DNA from 4 places in the Enterobacter sp. DVT3837 genome. Region 4 is predicted to be linked to each of the others. Evidence: predicted binding sites of a transcription regulator. Region 4 holds the regulator's gene; each other region holds the start of a gene.

Region 1 (5,613 bases), on a different contig from region 4:
ACACACAGCGTGTCAAAGTAATGGGCATGACGCAGCTTGAGGCCTTTCTGTTGCAGGCCGCAGGCCAGAATATCCGCCAGGCGGTGAATACGGCTGGCAATACGTTTCAGGCCAACCGGACCGTGGAAGACCGCGTACAGGCTGGCGATGTTGGCCAGCAGAACCTGCGAGGTACAAATGTTGGAGTTCGCTTTCTCGCGGCGGATATGCTGCTCACGAGTCTGCATCGCCATGCGCAGCGCAGTGTTACCGGCAGCGTCTTTTGAGACCCCGATAATACGGCCCGGCATGGAGCGTTTGAATTCATCTTTTGCAGCGAAGAACGCCGCGTGTGGGCCACCGTAGCCCATCGGCACACCGAAGCGCTGTGCAGAGCCGAAGACAATATCCGCGCCCTGTTTGCCCGGCGCAGTCAGCAATACCAGCGCCATAAAATCAGCGGCGACGCTGACCACTACCTTGCGGGATTTTAGCTCGGCAATCAGTGCGCTGTAGTCGTGAACTTCACCGGTGGTGCCTACCTGCTGCAGCAGCACGCCGAAGACGTCCTGATGATCCAGCACTTTGTCTGCATCGTCGACAATCACGTCAAAACCGAAGGTTTCCGCACGGGTGCGAACAACGTCCAGGGTTTGCGGATGAACATCGGCGGCCACGAAGAAGCGGTTCGCATTTTTCAGCTTGCTTACGCGTTTGGCCATTGCCATGGCTTCTGCCGCGGCAGTCGCTTCATCCAGCAGAGACGCGGAAGCGATATCGAGGCCAGTCAGATCCAGCGTTACCTGCTGGAAATTCAGCAGCGCTTCCAGACGACCCTGAGACACTTCTGGCTGATAAGGTGTATAAGCGGTGTACCAGCCTGGATTTTCCAGCATATTGCGCAGGATAACCGGCGGTAACTGCACGTTGGTGTAGCCCATGCCAATGTAAGACTTGTAGCGCTTGTTCAGGCCGGCAATGGCCTTCAGCTCCGCCAGTGCGGCGAACTCCGTAGTGGCTTCCCCCACCTGAGGCGGCGTGGCAAGCTGGATATCTTTTGGCACAATCTGGCCGATCAGTGCGTTTAATGAATCCGCGCCAACTGTCTTCAGCATCTCCTGCTGTTGCTGAGCATCCGGCCCAATGTGACGTTCAATGAAGGCGCCACGGTTTTCAAGCTGGCTTAAAGTCTGTGTCATGAGCGATGGTTCCTGAAACGTGCAGTGAATTTAAGTTCCCTCTCCCACAGGGAGAGGGTTAGGGTGAGGAGAAGATGAGCACCCTCACCCCTGCCCTCTCCCGAAGGGAGAGGGGGATTAACAATTACTCGTCTTCTAGCAGTGCTTCGTACGCGGTCGCATCCAGCAGTGCAGCAACTTCCGCTTCGTCGCTGGCTTTGATCTTAAAGATCCAGCCTTCGCCGTAAGGCTCGCTGTTGACCAGCTCCGGGGAGTCGCTCAGCGCGTCGTTGACGGCAACGATTTCGCCGCTCACAGGGGCGTAGATGTCAGATGCCGCTTTTACGGACTCCGCCACAGCGCAGTCATCGCCTGCGCCTACGGTCGTGCCCACTTCTGGCAAATCAACAAACACCATGTCGCCCAGCAGCTCTTGTGCGTGCTCGGTGATCCCTACGGTGTAAGTGCCGTCTGCCTCTTTGCGCAGCCATTCGTGTTCTTTGCTGTATTTCAGTTCTGCTGGCACATTGCTCATTGAATTTCTCCTGATAAAAATGATTAGGCGACCGGCTTACCGGCGCGAACAAAAATCGGTTTGGTCACGTTGACCGGCATTTCACGGTTGCGGATTTGTACTACCGCCGTTTCGCCAATGCCTGCAGGCACGCGTGCCAGTGCAATACTGTAGCCCAGCGTCGGGGAGAAGGTACCGCTGGTGATCACGCCTTCACGAGGATTGCCATCAGCATCGGTAAAACGCACCGGCAGTTCACCACGCAGTACGCCTTTCTCGGTCATCACCAGACCCACCAGTTGTTCAGTGCCCTTCTCACGCTGAACTTCCAGTGCTTCACGGCCAATAAATTCACGGTCAGCAGGTTCCCACGCGATGGTCCAGCCCATATTGGCCGCCAGCGGAGAGACACCTTCATCCATCTCCTGACCGTAGAGGTTCATACCCGCTTCCAGACGCAGCGTATCGCGCGCGCCCAGACCCGCAGGCTTCACACCGGCTTCCACCAGCGCACGCCAGAAATCTGCGGCTTTCTCATTTGGCATCGCAATTTCGTAACCCGCTTCACCGGTATAGCCAGTGGTAGCGATAAACAAATCACCTGCCTGCACGCCGAAGAACGGCTTCATGCCTTCAGTCGCTTTACGCTGCTCGTCGCTGAACAGAGATGCGGCTTTCGCCTGGGCGTTTGGGCCCTGTACGGCAATCAACGACAGATCGTCACGAACGGTGATGTCGATGGCATAAGGTTCAGCGTGTTGGGTAATCCAGGAGAGGTCTTTTTCGCGGGTAGCGGAGTTAACAACGAGGCGGAAGAAATCTTCTGTGAAGTAATAGACGATGAGGTCGTCAATCACGCCGCCGGAGGCATTTAGCATGCCGGTATAGAGCGCTTTACCCGGCGTCTTGAGTTTGGCGACGTCGTTTGCCAGCAGATAACGCAAAAACTCCCGGGTGCGGCTACCGCGCAGATCGACAATCGTCATGTGGGACACGTCGAACATACCGGCATCGGTGCGCACCGCGTGGTGCTCATCAATCTGCGAGCCGTAGTGCAGCGGCATCATCCAGCCATGGAAGTCCACCATGCGGGCGCCGCATAACACGTGTTGTTCGTACAAAGGAGTCTGTTGAGCCATCTTGTCCTCGTTGAAAAATTCACCGTGAAACCCGGTATCAGCCTCGTTTTCAGGGGCCGACGCAAACGTTCTCTTTTACCTGAACTTACCACCGAAACCGGCGATTAACCATAAGGTAAAATGGGTCATCACATTAGCTTATGACCAAAAAACGCTGAAAAGCCTACAGAGTTATTCACTGGAAAAATGCGATTAACCCCGCACAAAATTAACAATGATCTAACAGGATTTAGCACATGGTGATATTTCCTGCGGAAATATGGGCCAAATTTCCGTAACATAAAATCAGCCAGATTAGATTATCTAATGCGAAAAATGAGGTGAAATTAGAATATTTCAAACGAGGGAATTTCCCCGGCACAGAGGCCGGGAAAATAAAATGTGACGGGGTTCTAAATTAGCGTAGCCAGTCCGGTAGGTCGTTAAGACCCATCGCCTGACGAAGAAGTTGAGGTTTAACGCCGGGAAGCGTATCAGCTAGCTTGAGGCCGATGTCGCGTAGCAGTTTTTTCGCCGGATTGGCACCGGCAAACAACTCACGGAAACCCTGCATGCCCGCCAGCATCATTGCCGCGCTGTGCTTGCGGCTACGCTCATAGCGACGCAGATACAGATGCTGACCAATGTCTTTCCCTTCACGATGCAGACGACGCAGTTCTTCAACCAGCTCTGCCGCATCCATAAAGCCAAGGTTAACGCCCTGCCCGGCCAGCGGATGAATTGTGTGTGCCGCATCCCCCATCAGCGCCAGACGGTGCGCCGCAAACTGACGCGCGTAGCGTCCGGTTAACGGAAACACCAAACGCTCGCTCTCAAGCGTGCATAACCCAAGACGGTTATCAAACGCCATACACAGTGCCTGGTTGAACGCATCGGGCGTGGCCTCCTGCATCAGCTGCGCTTTTTCTGGCACCAGGGACCAGACAATCGAGCACAGATGCGGATCGCTTAACGGCAGGAAGGCCAGAATGCCGTCATTGTGGAAGATCTGACGAGCGACACCGCCGTGCGGCTCTTCAGTGCGGATTGTCGCCACCAGAGCATGATGACGATAATCCCAGAACGTCAGCGGAATATCGGCTTTATTACGCAGCCAGGAGTTCGCACCATCAGCGCCAACGACCAGACGTGCAGTCAACATGTCGCCGCTTTGCAGGGTAATAAACGCCTCGTTTTCACCCCACGCGACCTGCTGGATTTGTGCAGGTGCCATCAGGGTAACATCGTTACATGACTGCACTTTTTGCCACAGCGCATGATGGATAACGGCATTCTCGATGATGTGACCGAGATGGCTATAGCCCATACTTTCGTCATCAAAAGCGATATGACCAAAGCTGTCTTTATCCCATACTTCCATGCCGTGATAGCAACTGACACGCTGCGCCACGATATCTGACCAGACACCAAGGCGCGTCAGCAGCTTTTCGCTGGCCGCATTAATTGCCGAGACGCGGAGTTCCGGCGGCGCATCCTGTGCGACACGCTGGGGCTGCTTTTGCTCCAGCACGGCCACGCGCAGGCCGCTGCCCTGTAAACCACAGGCCAGCGCCAGTCCAACCATTCCGCCGCCAACGATGGCGACATCAACATTTTGCACGGTGATAACTCCTTAACGCGCGACCCAACCCAGGGTCCGCTGCGCCAGCACGTCACGTGCCGGAATGAATAATTCCATCGCCATCAGCCCGAGGTTACGGCCCGCAACCAGCGGTGCCCAGCGATTGGCAAAAAGATGAACCAGGCCATCAGTGACACCAATCGTCGCCTCTTTATCCGCCTGACGTCGCTTCTGGTAATGGCTTAGCACTGAGTACGCACCGCAATCTTTTTGCTCACCCCACGCTTGCGAAAGGGTTTCTGCAAGGCTCATGACATCACGTAACCCGAGGTTAAAGCCCTGACCCGCAATCGGATGCAGCGTCTGCGCGGCATTACCCACTAGCACGACACGATGCGAGATGGATTGAGACGCTGTCGTCAGCGACAACGGATATACCGTCCGCTTGCCTGCATGAGCGATCCGCCCCAGCCGCCAGCCAAAGGCTTTTTGCAACTCAGTGCAAAAACGTTCGTCGGACCAGGACTGAATCTCTTCAGACTTACTCTGGGGATGGCACCACACCAGCGAGCAGCGTCCGTTCGACATCGGCAGCATCGCCAGCGGACCATGCTGTGTAAAACGTTCAAACGCCCTGCCGCTGTGCGCTCCGGCCGTGGAGACATTCGCGATGACCGCCACCTGCCCATAAGCCTGCTGACGCCACTCGATACCACACTGGGTGCCGAGCGAAGATCGAGAACCATCTGCGGCAACCAGAAGCTGGCCTTCAAGAACAGTGCCATTTTCCAGCGTCACGCTGACCGCTCCTTCAGTGCGACTAAAACTGGCCAAACGCGCCGGACAATGCAGCGTGACGCCTGGTGCATCCTGGAGCTGACGGAACAGACGTAATCCGACGTCGTGCAGCTCAACGACCTGCCCCAGGGCATCAATACGATAATCCTGCGCATCCAGCGTGACAAAACCCGCATGACCGCGATCGCTAACGTGAACGGTGTTGATCGCCGTCGCACAGTCGGCAATTGCCTGCCAGATACCAATTCGTGACAGTTGCTGACATGTCCCCTGCGCCAGCGCAATGGCGCGGGCATCAAAACCGGGGTGGTCTGAAGCCTCTGGAGCAACGGCTTCCACCAGATGCACCGGGAGTTTCCCCTGTGTCATGTGCGAAATAGCGAGTGCCAGCGTGGCCCCCGTCATTCCGCCGCCAACAATAATCACGCTCATTTGTGTGCCGCT
Region 2 (5,613 bases), on a different contig from region 4:
TCTGCGTGCTGATCGGTCGACGATGGTTCAGAGCCAGCCTGACCCGGTGCTGGCTGTTTTTAACCGTGTCATTACTGTCGCACAGCCTGCTGGATTCCATTACCACGGGTGGAAAAGGGGTTGGCTGGCTGTGGCCATGGTCAGACGAACGCTTCTTTGCGCCGTGGCAGGTGATTAAGGTCGCACCGTTCGCGCTGTCACGCTACACCACACCGTACGGGCATCAGGTAATCATTTCAGAACTGCTGTGGGTGTGGCTGCCGGGAGTAGTGCTGATGGGGTTGCTGTGGTGGAGAAGACGTGCGTGCTGATGCCCTCACCCCGGCCCTCTCCCACGGGGAGAGGGAGAAAACCTGACCATTCCCTCTCCCTGCGGGAGAGGGTTAGGGTGAGGGGAAGATTACTTACGGCGCCAGGTGGTTCCCTGCGGGCCATCTTCCAGAATGATGCCCATCTCGGTCAGACGGTTACGCGCCGCATCTGCCGCCGCCCAGTCTTTCGCCTGACGCGCTTCCAGACGCGCGTTGATCAACGCTTCAATTTCCGCCACTTCACCGTCGTCCGCCTGCGCACCGCTTTGCAGGAACACGTCCGGCTCCTGCTCCAGCAGGCCGAGAACGGAAGAGAGCTTACGCAGATGGGACGCCAGCGCATTCGCTGCCGCCATATCCTCTGACTTCAGGCGGTTCACTTCGCGCGCCATGTCGAACAGCACGGAGTACGCTTCTGGCGTATTGAAGTCGTCGTTCATCACCTCAATGAAGCGCGCTTCGAACGCTTCGCCGCCCGCAGCAGGAACAGACTTGTCGGTACCGCGCAGCGCGGTGTACAAACGCTCCAGCGCCGAGCGCGCCTGCTTCAGGTTCTCTTCGCTGTAGTTCAGCTGGCTGCGATAGTGGCCGGACATCAGGAAGTAACGCACGGTTTCCGCGTCGTAATACTTCAGCACGTCACGCACGGTGAAGAAGTTACCCAGCGATTTAGACATCTTCTCGCGGTCAACCATCACCATCCCGGAGTGCATCCAGTAATTAACGTACTCGCCGCCATGTGCACAGGTAGATTGTGCAATTTCGTTTTCATGGTGCGGGAACATCAGATCCGAGCCGCCGCCGTGAATATCGAAATGGTTGCCCAGCTGCTTGCAGTTCATCGCCGAACATTCAATGTGCCAGCCAGGACGCCCTTCGCCCCACGGAGATGGCCAGCTCGGTTCACCCTCTTTGGACATCTTCCACAGCACGAAGTCCATCGGGTTGCGCTTCACGTCAACGACGTCAACGCGGGCACCGGCCTGAAGCTGATCCAGATCCTGACGGGAAAGCGCACCGTAGGTTGGGTCCGTCGGCACGGAGAACATCACGTCGCCGTTATCCGCAACGTAGGCATGACCGCGTGCGATCAGCTTTTCGGTGATTTCAATAATTTCGTGAATATGGTGGGTAGCACGTGGCTCACTGTCCGGGCGCTGAATATTTAATGCATCAAAGTCTTTGTGCATTTCAACGATCATGCGATCCACCAGCGCCACAAAGCTCTCGCCATTTTCATTAGCGCGTTTAATGATTTTGTCGTCAATGTCGGTGATGTTGCGCACGTACTTCAGGTTGTACCCCAGAAAACGCAGGTAGCGCGAAACAACATCGAAGGCGACAAAGGTACGGCCATGGCCAATATGACAGAGATCGTAAACCGTAATACCACACACGTACATGCCGACTTCCCCGGCATGGATAGGTTTAAATTCCTCTTTTTGGCGCGTCATTGTATTAAAGATTTTTAACATCGAAGATTCCATGTAAACACGTGTGTGGGTTGTTTGTTCCCTATAATACCCATAATTCGGAATAGGATCAGCACACAATGCAAGGTGATCGCGTCCTGTGGTTATGCTATAACAAGCCCCTATATGTGACCCGAACACGGGTTGACGCACCACAATAACGGAACAGGATGCAAAAATGGTTACTTTCCACACTAATCATGGCGATATCGTAATCAAAACCTTTGATGACAAAGCGCCTGAAACAGTTAAAAACTTCCTGGACTACTGCCGCGAAGGTTTCTACAACAACACCATTTTCCACCGCGTGATCAACGGCTTTATGATCCAGGGCGGCGGTTTTGAACCTGGCATGCACCAGAAAGAGACCAAAGAAGCGATCAAAAACGAAGCGAACAACGGTCTGAAAAACACCCGTGGCACGCTGGCGATGGCCCGTACTCAGGCGCCTCACTCTGCTACTGCCCAGTTCTTCATCAACGTGGCCGACAACGACTTCCTGAACTTCTCTGGCGAAAGCCTGCAGGGTTGGGGCTACTGCGTATTCGCAGAAGTGGTTGAAGGTATGGACGTGGTTGATAAGATCAAAGCCGTCTCTACTGGCCGCAGCGGCATGCACCAGGACGTTCCTAAAGAAGACGTAGTGATTACCAGCGTGACCATCAGCGAGTAATTGGTGGCGACACTCTTTATTGCGGATTTGCATCTGCAAACAGAAGAACCGGCGATCACCGCCGGTTTTCTGCGTTTTTTACGCGGTGAAGCAAAAAGCGCCGACGCGCTGTACATTCTGGGCGACCTGTTCGAAGCCTGGATTGGCGACGACGACCCTAACCCGCTGCACCGGGAAATGGCTGCTGCCATTAAAGCGCTGGTGGATTCCGGCGTTCCCTGCTACTTCATCCATGGCAACCGTGATTTCCTGCTCGGCAAGCGCTACGCCCGCGAAAGCGGCATGAAGCTGCTGCCGGAAGAGCAGGTGCTCGACCTCTATGGCCGCAGGGTCCTGATCATGCACGGCGACACGCTCTGCACCGACGATACCGGCTACCTGGCGTTTCGCGCCAAAGTCCACACCCCGTGGATCCAAAAAGTGTTCCTGGCCCTGCCGCTGTTTATCCGCAACCGTATCGCAGCCAGAATGCGCGCGGGCAGTAAAGCCGCCAACAGCAGCAAATCCATGACCATCATGGACGTCAACCCGCAGACAGTGGTCAACGTGATGGAAAAGCATCGCGTCCAGTGGCTGATCCACGGTCATACTCATCGCCCCGATGTACATTCCCTTATCGCCAACGGCGAACCGGCCCACCGCGTCGTACTGGGTGCCTGGCACAGTGAAGGGTCCATGGTCAAAGTCACACCAGAGAGTGTAGAGCTGATCGCTTTTCCGTTTTAACTCCTCAAATATCATTCTATTTTTTTGAAAAACATTGGCAAATTGTTCCGATTTTAATCAGCCCATGGTTAGCCTAATATTTATCACATCAGGGCAACACGCCCTATCCCAGATAAATTACTTCAGGAATACGACCATGAAATCCATCAAAACTTTCGTTGCAGTTGCCGCTCTTTCTATGATCTCTTTTGGTTCTTTCGCTCAGAGCGTCAGCGCGAGTGCTTCTACCCTCGACCGCGCAGAAGCGAAAATCGCCGCTCAGGCTGCTGAACAAGGTGCGTCTTACAAAATCACCAGCGCACAGGTTAACAACCGCGTATACATGACCGCAGAACTGACCAAATAAAGACACCTGATTGATGAAAACAGACCGCCAGATAGCGGTCTGTTTTGTTATGTCCTGGCGGTCACAACGGCTCAAGTTTTAACCGCGCAACCGTTTTCCTTCCCCGTATTACATGCTATTCTCTGTGCCCTCGAAAGCAGTGTGTTTCGCACCACAGGAGTTTTAAGACGCATGTCTTCCCGCAATAATCCGGCGCGTGTCGCCATCGTGATGGGGTCCAAAAGCGACTGGGCTACCATGCAGTTCGCCGCCGAAATCTTTGAAATCCTGAATGTTCCGCACCACGTTGAAGTGGTTTCCGCACACCGTACACCGGACAAACTGTTCAGCTTCGCCGAAGGCGCTGAAGAGAACGGTTATGAGGTGATCATTGCCGGTGCGGGCGGCGCAGCACATCTGCCAGGCATGATTGCCGCTAAAACGCTGGTCCCCGTTCTGGGCGTACCGGTACAAAGCGCTGCGTTGAGCGGTGTCGATAGCCTCTATTCCATCGTGCAGATGCCGCGGGGTATTCCGGTCGGCACGCTGGCGATTGGTAAAGCGGGTGCTGCAAATGCTGCCCTGCTGGCTGCACAGATCCTGGCGACGCATGATAAAGACTTACATCAGCGTCTGGCTGACTGGCGTAAAGCACAGACCGACGAGGTGCTGGACAATCCGGACCCACGGGGTGCGGCATGAAGCAGGTTTGCGTCCTCGGTAACGGTCAGTTGGGCCGTATGCTGCGCCAGGCGGGTGAACCGCTGGGTATTTCCGTCTGGTCCGTCGGGCTGGATGATGAACCTGAAGCGGTACCGTTCCACCAGAGCGTGATCACCGCCGAGATCGAACGCTGGCCGGAAACGGCGCTGACTCGCGAGCTGGCGCGTCATAACGCCTTTGTTAACCGCGATGTTTTCCCGATTATTGCCGACCGTCTGACGCAAAAACAGCTGTTCGACAAGCTCGGTCTGCCGACTGCACCGTGGCAGCTCCTGTCGGATAAAAGCGAGTGGAATGATGTTTTCGCGATGCTGGGCGAACTGGCCATCGTGAAGCGCCGCGTGGGCGGTTACGATGGCCGCGGTCAGTGGCGCCTGCGTGCAAATGAAACGGCAGAACTGCCGGATGATTGCTACGGCGAGTGTATCGTTGAGCAGGGCATCAACTTTAGCGGCGAAGTGTCGCTGGTTGGCGCGCGCGGGCACGACGGGCATACCGTCTTTTATCCGCTGACGCATAACCTGCATCAGGACGGCATTCTGCGCACCAGCGTGGCGTTTCCGCAGGCCAGTGCGGAACAACAGGCACAGGCGGAAGACATGCTGTCTGCCATCATGCACGAACTGGGCTACGTCGGCGTAATGGCGATGGAGTGCTTTATCACCCCGTCAGGTCTGCTGATCAACGAGCTTGCGCCGCGCGTTCACAACAGCGGCCACTGGACGCAAAATGGCGCGTCCATCAGCCAGTTCGAACTGCACCTGCGCGCCATCACTGAGCTGCCTCTGCCGCAGCCGGTGGTGAATAGCCCGTCAGTGATGATCAACCTGATCGGCACCGATCTGAACTACGACTGGCTTAAGCTGCCGCTGGTACACCTGCACTGGTATGACAAAGAGGTTCGCCCGGGTCGTAAGGTCGGTCACCTGAACCTGAACGACAGCGACACGGGCCGTCTGAGCGCCACCCTCGAAGCCATCATCCCTCTTCTGCCGCCGGAATACGCGAGCGGAATTGTCTGGGCACAGTCTAAGATCAAGTAACACACCTGCGCCGGGGAGTTGACCTTCCCCTTCCCCGGCGTACAATCCCCGCCCATTGCTGCTGAGTTTTCTTCTGGAATAACCATGAACGATGGAACGGACTATCGCGCGATCCTCGCGTCCGATACCCCTTTAATCGACGTTCGCGCGCCGATCGAATTTGCACAGGGCGCGATGCCCGCCGCGCTCAACCTGCCCTTAATGAACGACGACGAGCGCGCCGCCGTCGGCACCTGCTATAAGCGGCAGGGCCCCGAGGCCGCGCTGGCGCTCGGCCATAGTCTGGTGAACGGCGCCACGCGTGAGGCACGGATCAACGCCTGGCGGGAGGCCAGCCTTG
Region 3 (5,613 bases), on a different contig from region 4:
TGTAGGGATCATCAATCAGATTTTGCTGGCCGTGCCAGATGACGGCGAGCTGATAACGGAAAGGGTTTTTACGACGGGGCATCACGCCAGAGAAGAAACCGCGCGAGTCGAGGCATTCCAGATTGCCCACTTTGCGGCCGGTTTTGGGTTCGATAACCCACACTTCTGTCGCATCCGGTAACAACGCCCGGACTTCCAGCCCGGCCTCTGTACGGTGCATCCCCAGCACGGAAAAGGGGTCGGCAAAATGACCCGCAATAAGCGCATTAATCACGTCTCTATCCACACGATCGGACATGGTATTCATCCTGTTTTTTATGTCGTCTTTTTTTAGCGCCTGGGACGACTTTAATGTGACCTGAACGAGCATCCTCACAGCCCGTCCTAACCTCAGGTAAGAAATGACTCTTCCTTAAAGCATAGCCAACGCTCTAAATGACTCCTGATAAAAAATAAGACATACGCGTTTTACTCCATGTAGTACGCAAAAAAAGGGGGTGAAAATCACCCCCGGTCGTTAACAAATTATTACGCCAGCTGGCGCAGCATGCGGCGCAGCGGCTCGGCGGCACCCCATAAGAGCTGGTCGCCAACGGTGAACGCGGAGAGGTACTCCGGCCCCATGTTCAGCTTACGCAGACGGCCAACAGGCGTGGTCAGCGTGCCGGTCACGGCTGCAGGGGTCAGTTCACGCATGGTGATATCGCGATCGTTTGGTACCACTTTCGCCCACGGGTTGTGTGCAGCCAGCAGTTCTTCCACGGTTGGAATAGACACATCTTTTTTCAGTTTAATGGTGAAGGCCTGGCTGTGGCAGCGCAGCGCGCCAATGCGCACGCACAGACCGTCTACCGGAATGGTATTCGCGGTATTGAGGATTTTGTTGGTCTCGGCCTGGCCCTTCCACTCTTCGCGGGTCTGGCCGTTATCCAGCTGTTTGTCGATCCACGGGATCAGGCCACCGGCCAGCGGTACGCCGAAGTTATCCACCGGCAGCTCGCCGCTGCGGGTCAGCTGGGTGACTTTACGCTCGATATCCAGAATCGCGGACGCCGGGTCTGCCAGCTCGGTCGCGACGCTCTGGTGCAGTTGGCCCATCTGGGTCAGCAGCTCGCGCATATGACGCGCACCGCCGCCGGAAGCTGCCTGGTACGTCGCCACGGAGACCCACTCCACCAGATCTTGCGCGAACAGGCCGCCCAGAGACATCAGCATCAGGCTGACGGTGCAGTTACCGCCAACAAAGGTTTTCACGCCGTTGTTCAGGCCGTCGGTGATCACGCCCTGGTTAACCGGGTCAAGAATGATGATGGCATCGTCTTTCATGCGCAGCGAAGAGGCCGCGTCAATCCAGTAGCCCTGCCAGCCGCTTTCACGCAGCTTTGGATAGATTTCGTTGGTATAATCGCCGCCCTGGCACGTGACAATAATGTCGAGTGCCTTCAGCGCTTCCAGATCGTAAGCATCCTGCAACGTGCCTGTGGTACCACCAAAGGACGGAGCAGCCTGGCCGAGCTGGGAAGTGGAGAAGAAGACCGGGCGGATAGCGTCGAAATCGCGCTCTTCAACCATGCGTTGCATGAGTACAGAGCCGACCATACCGCGCCAGCCGATAAAACCAACGTTTTTCATAGCATTTTTTTCCTGCAGAGGGTGTGTGCTGTTTGTGCAAGCCAGTATTGAACTGGGATATGCTTCACATTACAAAATGCTGCCAAAGTCGCAAGCGAAATTAATCGATGATTGCCCGGCAATCAGAAAAAGAGCTAATCATCATAATAACCATAGAGAGTTTCAGGGATAATTTACATGAGTGAAATCATTTCCGCGGCGGTTTTATTGATCCTGATAATGGATCCACTCGGAAACCTGCCGATCTTCATGTCGGTGCTGAAGCACACCGAACCAAAGCGCCGTCGGGCGATCATGATCCGCGAGCTGCTTATCGCGCTGCTGGTGATGTTTATCTTCCTGTTTGCGGGCGAAAAAATCCTCGCCTTCCTGAACCTGCGTGCCGAAACCGTGTCGATTTCCGGCGGGATTATCCTGTTCCTGATTGCCATAAAGATGATTTTCCCGAGCGCGGAAGGCAGCAGCAGCGGCCTGCCTGCGGGTGAAGAGCCATTTATTGTGCCGCTGGCGATTCCTCTCGTCGCCGGGCCGACCATTCTGGCGACGCTGATGCTGCTGTCACATCAGTATCCGAACCAGATGAGCCATCTGGTGATTGCCCTGCTGATCGCCTGGGGTGGAACATTTATCATCCTGCTGCAGTCGTCCCTGTTCCTGCGCCTTCTGGGTGAGAAAGGGGTGAACGCGCTGGAACGCCTGATGGGGCTGATTCTGGTGATGATGGCGACGCAGATGTTCCTGGACGGGATACGGACGTGGATGAAGGGGTGACGTTCTCCCTCTCCCGAAAGGAGAGGGTCGGAGTGAGGGCATCAGGCCGCAGGGGCTGCCCATCTATCCTTTACGAATCAAATACCGGTACGGCAGCGCTTCAGTCTGCTGAGCCACCAGCTCATGCTCCATAAAGGTACAAAATCCGGGGATATCGCGGGTGGTCGCCGGGTCGTCGGCGATGATCAGCAGCGTTTCGCCGGATTGCATGTTACGCACGGTTTTGCGCACCATCATTACCGGCTCCGGGCAGCGAAGGCCCTGGGCATCAAGAGTGTGGTCCGGGCTGGAAAACAGGTCGGTCATGATTTTCTCGGTCAGGTAAAAACGGCTGTAGTTTACGCCCCGTAGCGATCAATGCAAACCAGGTTAACGATTGCGTAAAAACTAACCATTGCAATGTCTGCCCAAAGCAGTATCATGCTGCGGTTTTTATTGGGTTCCCTCACCCCAACGTATAAAAAGGTCACAATATGACGCAGTTTTCTGAATCTCAGCGCGTAAAAGCGTTGTTCTGGCTTTCGCTTTTTCATCTGCTGGTGATCACCTCCAGCAACTATCTGGTACAGCTTCCCATCTCCATTTTTGGTTTTCATACCACCTGGGGGGCGTTCAGTTTTCCGTTTATTTTCCTCGCCACCGATTTGACCGTGCGAATTTTTGGCGCACCGCTGGCTCGCCGCATTATTTTTGCGGTCATGCTCCCGGCGCTGTTCGTGTCTTACGTGATTTCGTCCCTGTTCTATATGGGCAGTTGGCAGGGTTTTGAGGCGCTAACCCACTTCAACCTGTTTGTCGCCCGAATCGCCACCGCAAGCTTTATGGCTTATGCGCTGGGGCAGATCCTCGACGTGCATGTGTTTAACCGCCTGCGTCAGAATCACCGCTGGTGGATGGCCCCGACCGCCTCGACGCTGTTCGGTAACGTGAGCGATACGTTGGCCTTCTTCTTCATCGCCTTCTGGCACAGCCCGGATGCGTTCATGGCCGAGCACTGGATGGAGATCGCCCTGGTGGACTACTGCTTCAAGGTGCTCATCAGTATTGTCTTCTTCCTGCCAATGTACGGTGTGCTGCTGAATATGCTGCTGAAAAGGCTGGCAGATAAATCTGAAATCACGGCATTGCAGGCTGGTTAAGGGTTCGCTTTATCAGTTGTGATAAGATGAGCGAATGAGCCGTTATGGCCGTTTATCGAAAGGAAGAAGTCAATGCGCAATCTGGTTAAATATGTCGGGATTGGCCTGCTGGTTGTGGGTCTTGCAGCCTGTGATAACAGCGACACGAAAACGCCTGCTCAGGGTGCATCTGCAGAGAGCAATGCGACCGGTCAGCCGGTGAATCTGCTGGATGGCAAACTCAGTTTCTCTCTGCCAGCCGATATGACTGACCAGAGCGGTAAGCTGGGCACTCAGGCGAACAATATGCACGTTTATTCCGACGCAACCGGGCAGAAAGCCGTCATTGTGATTGTGGGTGACGACACCAGCGAAGATCTGAGCGTACTGTCAAAACGTCTGGAAGATCAGCAGCGCAGCCGCGACCCGCAGCTGCAGGTGGTGACCAATAAGTCCATCGAACTGAAAGGCCACACGCTGCAACAGCTGGATAGCATCATCTCCGCAAAAGGCCAGACCGCGTACTCGTCTGTGGTGCTGGGTAAGGTCGATAACAAACTGCTGACTATGCAGATCACCCTGCCAGCGGACGATCAGCAGAAAGCGCAGACTGCGGCTGAAAACATCATTAACACCCTCGTGATCCAGTAATCCTTCACGAGGATGACGTGGCCTCCGGTGCCTGCACCGGGGGCCATTTTTTTAGCCGCCATGTCAGCATCAAGGCGATAACCACCAGACCCGCCGCAGCAAGATAAATAACCGGGACTCCTGCCCAGGTCATCACCAGCCCTGCCAGCGGGCCGGTAATGCCCAAAGACATATCCATAAATACCGTGTAGGTTGCCAGCGCCGCCCCCTGATTCTGCTGCGGCACGGCTTTTACCGCCACCACCCCCAGCGCCGGGAAGACCAGTGAAAAACCTGCTCCCGCAAGGAAGACGCCCACTTTTGCGACCCATGGCACCATCGCTATGCCGGTCAACAGCAGCCCGACTATCTCTACCGCAAAGCAGATCATTGCCACGTTCAGCCCACCCAGACGGTTGATACCGTTCGGGAAAAGCAAACGCGCGCCAACAAACGCGCAGCTAAACAGGGTTAACGCGAAAGCTGCGCCGTCCCATCCTTTGGCGTCATAGAAAAGGGTAATGAAGGTCGCAATCACACCGAACCCCGTTGTCGCCAGCGCCAGGGCCATACCATACGGCCAGACGCGCCCGAGCACCGCCCGAAACGGCAGTGGCTTGCCCTTGCTGGCCTTCACTTTCGGGCGCGGCAGCGCAAAGAGGATCGCCAGAGCCGCAACCGCCATAATGGTAGTCGCCAGCCCATACAGACCACCAAACGCATAACAGGCCACACCAAGCGGCGCACCCAGCGCCATTGCGCCGTAGGTGACAATGCCATTCCACGAAATCACCCGACCAATGTGCGGCGCGCCTACCACCCCCACGCCCCACAGTGTCGAACCGGTTCCCGCCAGACTTTGACCGATACCCAGGATCACGCGACCCAGGCAGAGCAGTACCAGGCTAACCAGGGGCCAGTGGCTGGTGGTGGCGGCCAGAAAATAGCTCAGGCCACTCAGAAAGCAACCGCACAACCCTACAACCACGATGCTTTTTGGGCCGAAAAGGTCCGCGTAACGCCCGGCATGCGGACGGCTCAGGAGCGTGGCGAAATACTGCAGGCTAATCACCAGCCCCGCCCAGAAGGCGCTAAAGCCCATCACGTCATGGACATAGCCAGGCAAAACCGCCAGCGGCAGGCCAATGGTCAGATAACTGGCGAAATTGAAAATAACAACGGAGACGATGCGCAGATTGAGGCGCAGTCCGCTCAGCGCCGGTTCAGCGGCAGGTTCGGGCATGAGGTTCTACCTGGATTTTTACAACAGTGTTTCACTATTACCACGACACAATAAGAAAATCAGCACCGACTTTCAGATTAACAGCCCCAGACGAAGCGAACCGCGGACACTACACTTACCGGGTCATCATTTTAAGGAACGCGTATGATCGCTAACCCGTCCGACAAAGCTGGGCTCCACATCTTATTAAAACTCGCCTGCCTGGTGGTTATCCTTGCG
Region 4 (5,613 bases):
TGTCGCGTGAGTGATGTCGTGAAGCACGGGAGAAATGTAGGTATAGAGGGTAAACATCGCCCCTGCCCCCAACACGGTCGTCAGCAATGCCGAGAGCACCTGCGGGCGTACCAGCACAGACAACTCTTTGCGCACGTCAGGACGTTCCCCCGCGCTGCCTTTCGGCAGGGAGAAGAACAGTGCCACCATCGCGATCACACCGAGACCGGCCGTCGCCAGGAAAGACATACGCCAGCCGATCGCTTCACCCAGCCAGGTTGCCGCAGGCACCCCGCCGATGTTGGCAATCGTTAGTCCCATAAACATGGTTGCCACGGCACTCGCCTGCTTGTGTTTTGGCACCACGCTTGCGGCTACGACCGACCCCAGCCCAAAGAACGCGCCGTGGTTAAGGCTGGTCAGAATGCGGGACAGCATCAATGTGGTGTAGTCCGGCGAAATGGCGGAAAGCACGTTGCCCAGGGTGAAAATCGCCATCAGGAAAATCAGCGCATTGCGGCGCGCGCGATGCGAAAGCAGAAGCGTCATCAGCGGCGCCCCGACCATCACGCCGATAGCGTAGGCGCTGATTAACATCCCTGCGGCAGGGATCGAGACATCCACGCCTCTGGCAATAACAGGCAGTAAACCCATCGGGGAGAATTCAGTGGTGCCAATCCCAAAAGCGCCAATCGCCAGGGCCAGCAGGGGAAAATTGATTTTCATACGTCAACTCCGGATGCCGTGTCATGAGGTGACACAGAACAAAGAAGCGGAAAGCATGACATCAATCACAAAAAATGAGAAGTTAACAAAATGGCAAAAGATTTTTGCCAGAGAAGTAACAATCAGGGGAATCGGGAGGGAGAAGGCTCTCCCTCCGCGTAAATCAGTGCAGTGCGGCCGTCAGACCCGCTGCGACAATCAAAGCCAGCACAATAACGGTGGTGAACAGCGAAAACTTCAGATCGGAACTCATCAATTTTTCTCCTTTTAATCCCCCCACGAAAAGTGAGCTTGCTCATTTTTGCACAATTTACGTCAAAAATCTTCCTGGATTTAAACGGATAACCACTTTACCTCTTCCCCTTTTCATCAAGATAGGACAAAATTCCACGCTAAATTTATTAGCGTACCGGCCATTGACCCCCTCCTGACGTCCTGTGTCGTTTTCCCGGCGTGTCGCAATTCAAAATTGCGCGATAAGGGTGAGAGAAGGCAAACGTTTACCTTCAATTTTTTCAGGAGTTTAGGATATGGTCTGGAGTGACATTTAATGGCAACAATTAAAGATGTAGCAAAACGCGCAAACGTTTCCACTACAACCGTATCACATGTAATTAACAAAACCCGCTTTGTGGCGGAAGAGACGCGCAACGCCGTCTGGGCAGCGATCAAAGAACTGCACTATTCGCCAAGTGCGGTTGCGCGTAGCCTCAAGGTTAATCACACCAAGTCTATTGGTTTGCTGGCGACCAGCAGTGAAGCGGCCTATTTTGCCGAGATCATTGAAGCGGTTGAGAAAAACTGTTTTCAAAAAGGCTATACCCTGATTCTGGGCAACGCGTGGAACAGCATTGAAAAACAGCGCGCCTACCTGTCGATGATGGCGCAAAAGCGCGTTGATGGCCTGCTGGTGATGTGTTCCGAGTATCCGGAAACTGTGCTGTCCATGCTGGAAGAGTATCGCCATATCCCAATGGTGGTGATGGACTGGGGTGAAGCCCGCGCGGACTTCACCGATTCCGTTATCGATAACGCCTTTGAAGGCGGTTATATGGCGGGTCGTTATCTGATAGAACGCGGTCACCGCGAGATCGGTGTGATCCCGGGTCCACTGGAGCGCAATACCGGTGCAGGTCGTCTGGCTGGGTTTATGAAAGCGATGGAAGAAGCGCTGATCACCGTTCCGGAAAACTGGATCGTGCAGGGCGACTTCGAACCGGAGTCGGGCTACCGCGCGATGCAGCAGATCGTCTCCCAGCAGCACCGTCCGACCGCCGTTTTCTGCGGGGGCGACATCATGGCAATGGGTGCCCTCTGTGCTGCCGATGAGCTGGGTCTGCGTGTACCGCAGGATATTTCTGTGATCGGGTATGACAACGTGCGTAACGCGCGCTTCTTTACGCCGGCATTAACGACCATTCACCAGCCGAAAGACTCACTGGGTGAAACCGCCTTTAATATGCTGATGGACAGGATCGTCAACAAACGAGAAGAGTCACAGTCCATTGAAGTTCACCCGCGTCTTATTGAACGCCGCTCCGTTGCGGATGGTCCGTTCCGCGACTACCGCCGGTAATCTCTTCACGGGGCCAGTTAAGCTGGCTCCCGTAGCCATTCCCGGTTTAGCGTTTCGCTGTCTCCCAGATAATCCAGCAGCCAGGCCATCGCTGGCGAGACATCATTTTGTTGCCAGGTGAGGCAACAGGCCGCATCCGGGAACGGGTTCTCTAGCGTCAACTCAACCCACTCTCCGGTGTCAATTCGCGGCCGCGCAAAATGAACGGGCACCATCGCAACGCACAAGCCAGCACTGAGGCACGTCGCCGACGATTCCCAGTCGGGTGCAACCACCCGCCGCTGGTTATCCAGAAGCCAGGTGATACGCTTGGGTAATGAACGGGACGTATCCTCCAGCACCAGCGATGGCCAGTTGCGTAGCGTATCGTCGCTCAAGGGGCCTTCCAGAGCCGCCAGCGGATGATCGCTTGCCACCACGCATTTCCAGCTCAGCATCCCCATATCGCGAAACGCATAACGTCCCCCAACCGGAATCGCCTGCGTGGCCCCGATCGCCATCTCTGCCCTGCCGTCCGCCAGCGCATCCCAGACGCCGTTAAACACCTCCTGCGAGACCCGCAATTCGACGTCAGAAAAATGACGATAGAAGTCGACAATCATTTGCCGGGTACGCTCGGGTTTGACGATATTATCCACCGCGATGGAAATATGCCCCCGCCAGCCGTTAGCGATCTGCTGACACTGTTCGCGGGTGATCTGCATTTTTTTGATGACAGAACGTCCTTCTTTCAAAAACCACGCGCCGGCGGGCGTTAATTCCACATCACGATGTCGCCGTTCAAACAGCGGAACCGCCAGCCACTCCTCGAGCTGACGTACTGTATAGCTGATAGCTGAAGGCACGCGGTGTAACTCCTGCGCCGCTCCACTGAAACTGCCGTTACGCGCGACAGCATCGACCACTTCAAGAGAATAATCTGACCACATTTTCTGCCTGCAAAAAATTTGAATGCACACGCCAAATATTAGCGTTTCACAAGCGGCTTTGCACTCCCTACACTCAGCGCCAATGTATACCTGCCTCCTCAGGAGAATAAAACAATGCAACCCAGGAAAGGTTTTTTAGTCTGGCTCGGCGGCTTAAGCGTGCTGGGCTTTTTGGCCACTGATATGTACCTGCCGGCTTTCGCCGCCATGCAGGAAGATTTGCAAACCCCTGCAGCGGCCATCAGCGCCAGCCTGAGTTTGTTCCTCGCCGGTTTCGCCTTCGCGCAGCTACTTTGGGGGCCGCTATCAGATCGTTTTGGCCGTAAACCAGTACTGTTGCTGGGACTTGGCATTTTTGCCGTCGGCTGTCTGGGTATGTTATGGGTACGCGATGCAACCTGGCTGCTGGTGCTGCGCTTTGTGCAGGCCGTCGGCGTCTGTGCAGCAGCGGTGACCTGGCAGGCCCTTGTTACCGACTACTACCCAGCCAACCGCACCAACCGGATTTTCGCCACCATTATGCCGCTGGTAGGGCTTTCACCTGCCCTCGCCCCGCTGCTGGGCAGCTGGATCCTGGTGCATTTCGAGTGGCAGGCTATCTTTGCCACGTTGTTTGCCATCACACTGGTACTTATGCTGCCGGCATTCGCGCTCAAACCAGCGCATAAAAAAGAGGCACATGCGGATGCGAAGCCCATTACCTTTACCTCTTTGCTGAGTGCCAAAGCGTATCGCGGTAATGTCCTGATTTATGCCGCCTGCTCGGCGAGTTTCTTCGCGTGGCTGACCGGTTCGCCATTTATTCTGCACGATATGGGGTACAGCCCGGCGGCGATCGGCCTGAGCTATGTCCCGCAAACCATCGCATTCCTGGTGGGTGGGTACGGCTGTCGTGCGGCGCTGCAGAAATGGGAAGGTCAGCAGATGCTGCCGTGGCTGCTGGTGCTGTATGCATTGAGCGTTATCAGGACATGGGCCGTTGGTTTTATCCCTGGCACCGGTCTGGTAGAAATTTTAATGCCATTCTGCGTGATGGCCGTTGCTAACGGGGCAATCTACCCTATCGTTGTGGCGCAGGCATTACGTCCGTTCCCGCAGGCGACGGGTCGCGCGGCTGCGCTGCAGAACACCCTGCAGTTGGGTCTGTGCTTCCTGGCAAGCCTGGTGGTCTCTGCGCTGATTGCCACACCGCTCCTGACCACCACTACCGTGATGCTGGTGACCGTTGTGCTGGCCTTTGTGGGCTACCGTATGCAGGCTTCCGCACAGCGTGAGCTGAATAACAGCACGCCGGTTGAAACATCGCATGCGTAATCGCGCCGGAAATTATGTTAACTTCCAGTGATTAGGTTGCTAAGAATTTTTTATTGAATCACCAAATTTTGAGGCCTATACTAAATTTGGTTCGATTAAATACGATAAATATTAAGTGTTAACGGGAGCCGGAGTGCTCCCGTTTTACCATGGAAGGCATTTCGGCAAGGGTTATCTCCCTTCCTCTGTTCTACGTCGGATATTAGCCTCGCGGTATTTACCGTGAGATTTCTCACAAACCAAAAAAAGCGTCTACGCTGTTTGAAGGTTCTGATCACACAGGGTGATGGAGAAGCTATGAGTTCATCGTGTATAGAAGAAGTCAGCGTTCCGGACGATAACTGGTCCCGGATCGTCAGTGAACTGTTAGGTCGAGCAGGCATCACTATCAATGGATCGTCGCCAGCCGATCCCCAGGTTAAACATCCCGACTTTTTTAAGCGCGTGTTGCGGGAGGGTTCGTTAGGCCTGGGGGAAAGCTATATGGACGGCTGGTGGGAGTGCGAACGGCTGGATATCTTCTTCTCCAGCGTGTTGCGTGCCGGTCTGGAAAATCAACTCCCCCGCAATCTGAAAGACACACTGCGCGTCGCCTCTGCCCGGCTGTTTAATCTGCAAAGTAAAAAACGCGCGTGGATCGTCGGCAAAGAGCATTACGATCTCGGCAACGACCTGTTCAACCGTATGCTTGACCCCTTCATGCAATATTCCTGCGCTTACTGGAAAGAGGCTTCGACGCTGGAAGAGGCTCAACAGGCTAAGCTGCATCTAATTAGCGAGAAACTGAAGTTAGAACCCGGAATGCGCGTGCTGGATATCGGCTGCGGCTGGGGTGGGCTGGCCTGGTTTATGGCGAAGCACTACGGCGTCAGCGTGGTGGGTGTCACTATTTCAGCTGAACAGCAAAAGATGGCACGGGAACGCTGCCAGGGTCTCGATGTGGATATCCGGCTACAGGATTACCGCGATCTTAACGAACAGTTTGACCGTATCGTTTCGGTGGGTATGTTCGAGCACGTGGGACCGAAGAACTACAACACCTATTTTGACGTGGTGGATCGTAATTTGAAACCGGACGGCATCTTCCTG

Evidence for each region. The regulator PurR, encoded in region 4, represses purine synthesis genes. The targets are predictions, from matches to a motif close to CANGCAAACGTTTGCNTG.
Region 1: a site for PurR is predicted at 2,869-2,886, ahead of gcvT (glycine cleavage system aminomethyltransferase GcvT). Genes of this name have one in related genera too.
Region 2: a site for PurR is predicted at 3,612-3,629, ahead of purE (5-(carboxyamino)imidazole ribonucleotide mutase). Genes of this name have one in related genera too.
Region 3: a site for PurR is predicted at 2,769-2,786, ahead of tusA (sulfurtransferase TusA). Genes of this name have one in related genera too.

The regions. Positions count from the first base shown of each region.
Region 1 is NZ_JBWDLA010000001.1:2,293,920-2,299,532, reverse strand. Features, by position in the region: gene gcvP (aminomethyl-transferring glycine dehydrogenase) at 1-1,178, opposite strand, end outside; gene gcvH (glycine cleavage system protein GcvH) at 1,303-1,692, opposite strand; gene gcvT (glycine cleavage system aminomethyltransferase GcvT) at 1,716-2,810, opposite strand; gene ubiI (FAD-dependent 2-octaprenylphenol hydroxylase) at 3,208-4,410, opposite strand; gene ubiH (2-octaprenyl-6-methoxyphenyl hydroxylase) at 4,423-5,601, opposite strand; gene pepP (Xaa-Pro aminopeptidase) at 5,598-5,613, opposite strand, start outside.
Region 2 is NZ_JBWDLA010000001.1:313,022-318,634, forward strand. Features, by position in the region: gene AC0XWG_RS01505 (metal-dependent hydrolase) at 1-311, shown strand, start outside; gene cysS (cysteine--tRNA ligase) at 401-1,786, opposite strand; gene ppiB (peptidylprolyl isomerase B) at 1,962-2,456, shown strand; gene lpxH (UDP-2,3-diacylglucosamine diphosphatase) at 2,460-3,182, shown strand; gene AC0XWG_RS01525 (YdgH/BhsA/McbA-like domain containing protein) at 3,319-3,528, shown strand; gene purE (5-(carboxyamino)imidazole ribonucleotide mutase) at 3,700-4,209, shown strand; gene purK (5-(carboxyamino)imidazole ribonucleotide synthase) at 4,206-5,273, shown strand; gene mnmH (tRNA 2-selenouridine(34) synthase MnmH) at 5,358-5,613, shown strand, end outside.
Region 3 is NZ_JBWDLA010000001.1:1,816,177-1,821,789, reverse strand. Features, by position in the region: gene glgB (1,4-alpha-glucan branching enzyme) at 1-298, opposite strand, end outside; gene asd (aspartate-semialdehyde dehydrogenase) at 529-1,632, opposite strand; gene yhgN (NAAT family transporter YhgN) at 1,810-2,403, shown strand; gene tusA (sulfurtransferase TusA) at 2,467-2,709, opposite strand; gene AC0XWG_RS08860 (7-cyano-7-deazaguanine/7-aminomethyl-7-deazaguanine transporter) at 2,877-3,542, shown strand; gene AC0XWG_RS08855 (DcrB family lipoprotein) at 3,615-4,172, shown strand; partial or broken gene AC0XWG_RS08850 (MFS transporter) at 4,177-5,429, opposite strand; gene AC0XWG_RS08845 (AI-2E family transporter) at 5,539-5,613, shown strand, end outside.
Region 4 is NZ_JBWDLA010000002.1:1,132,693-1,138,305, forward strand. Features, by position in the region: gene AC0XWG_RS20350 (MFS transporter) at 1-705, opposite strand, end outside; gene cydH (cytochrome bd-I oxidase subunit CydH) at 869-958, opposite strand; gene purR (HTH-type transcriptional repressor PurR) at 1,256-2,281, shown strand; gene punR (DNA-binding transcriptional activator PunR) at 2,299-3,210, opposite strand; gene punC (purine nucleoside transporter PunC) at 3,325-4,524, shown strand; gene cfa (cyclopropane fatty acyl phospholipid synthase) at 4,822-5,613, shown strand, end outside.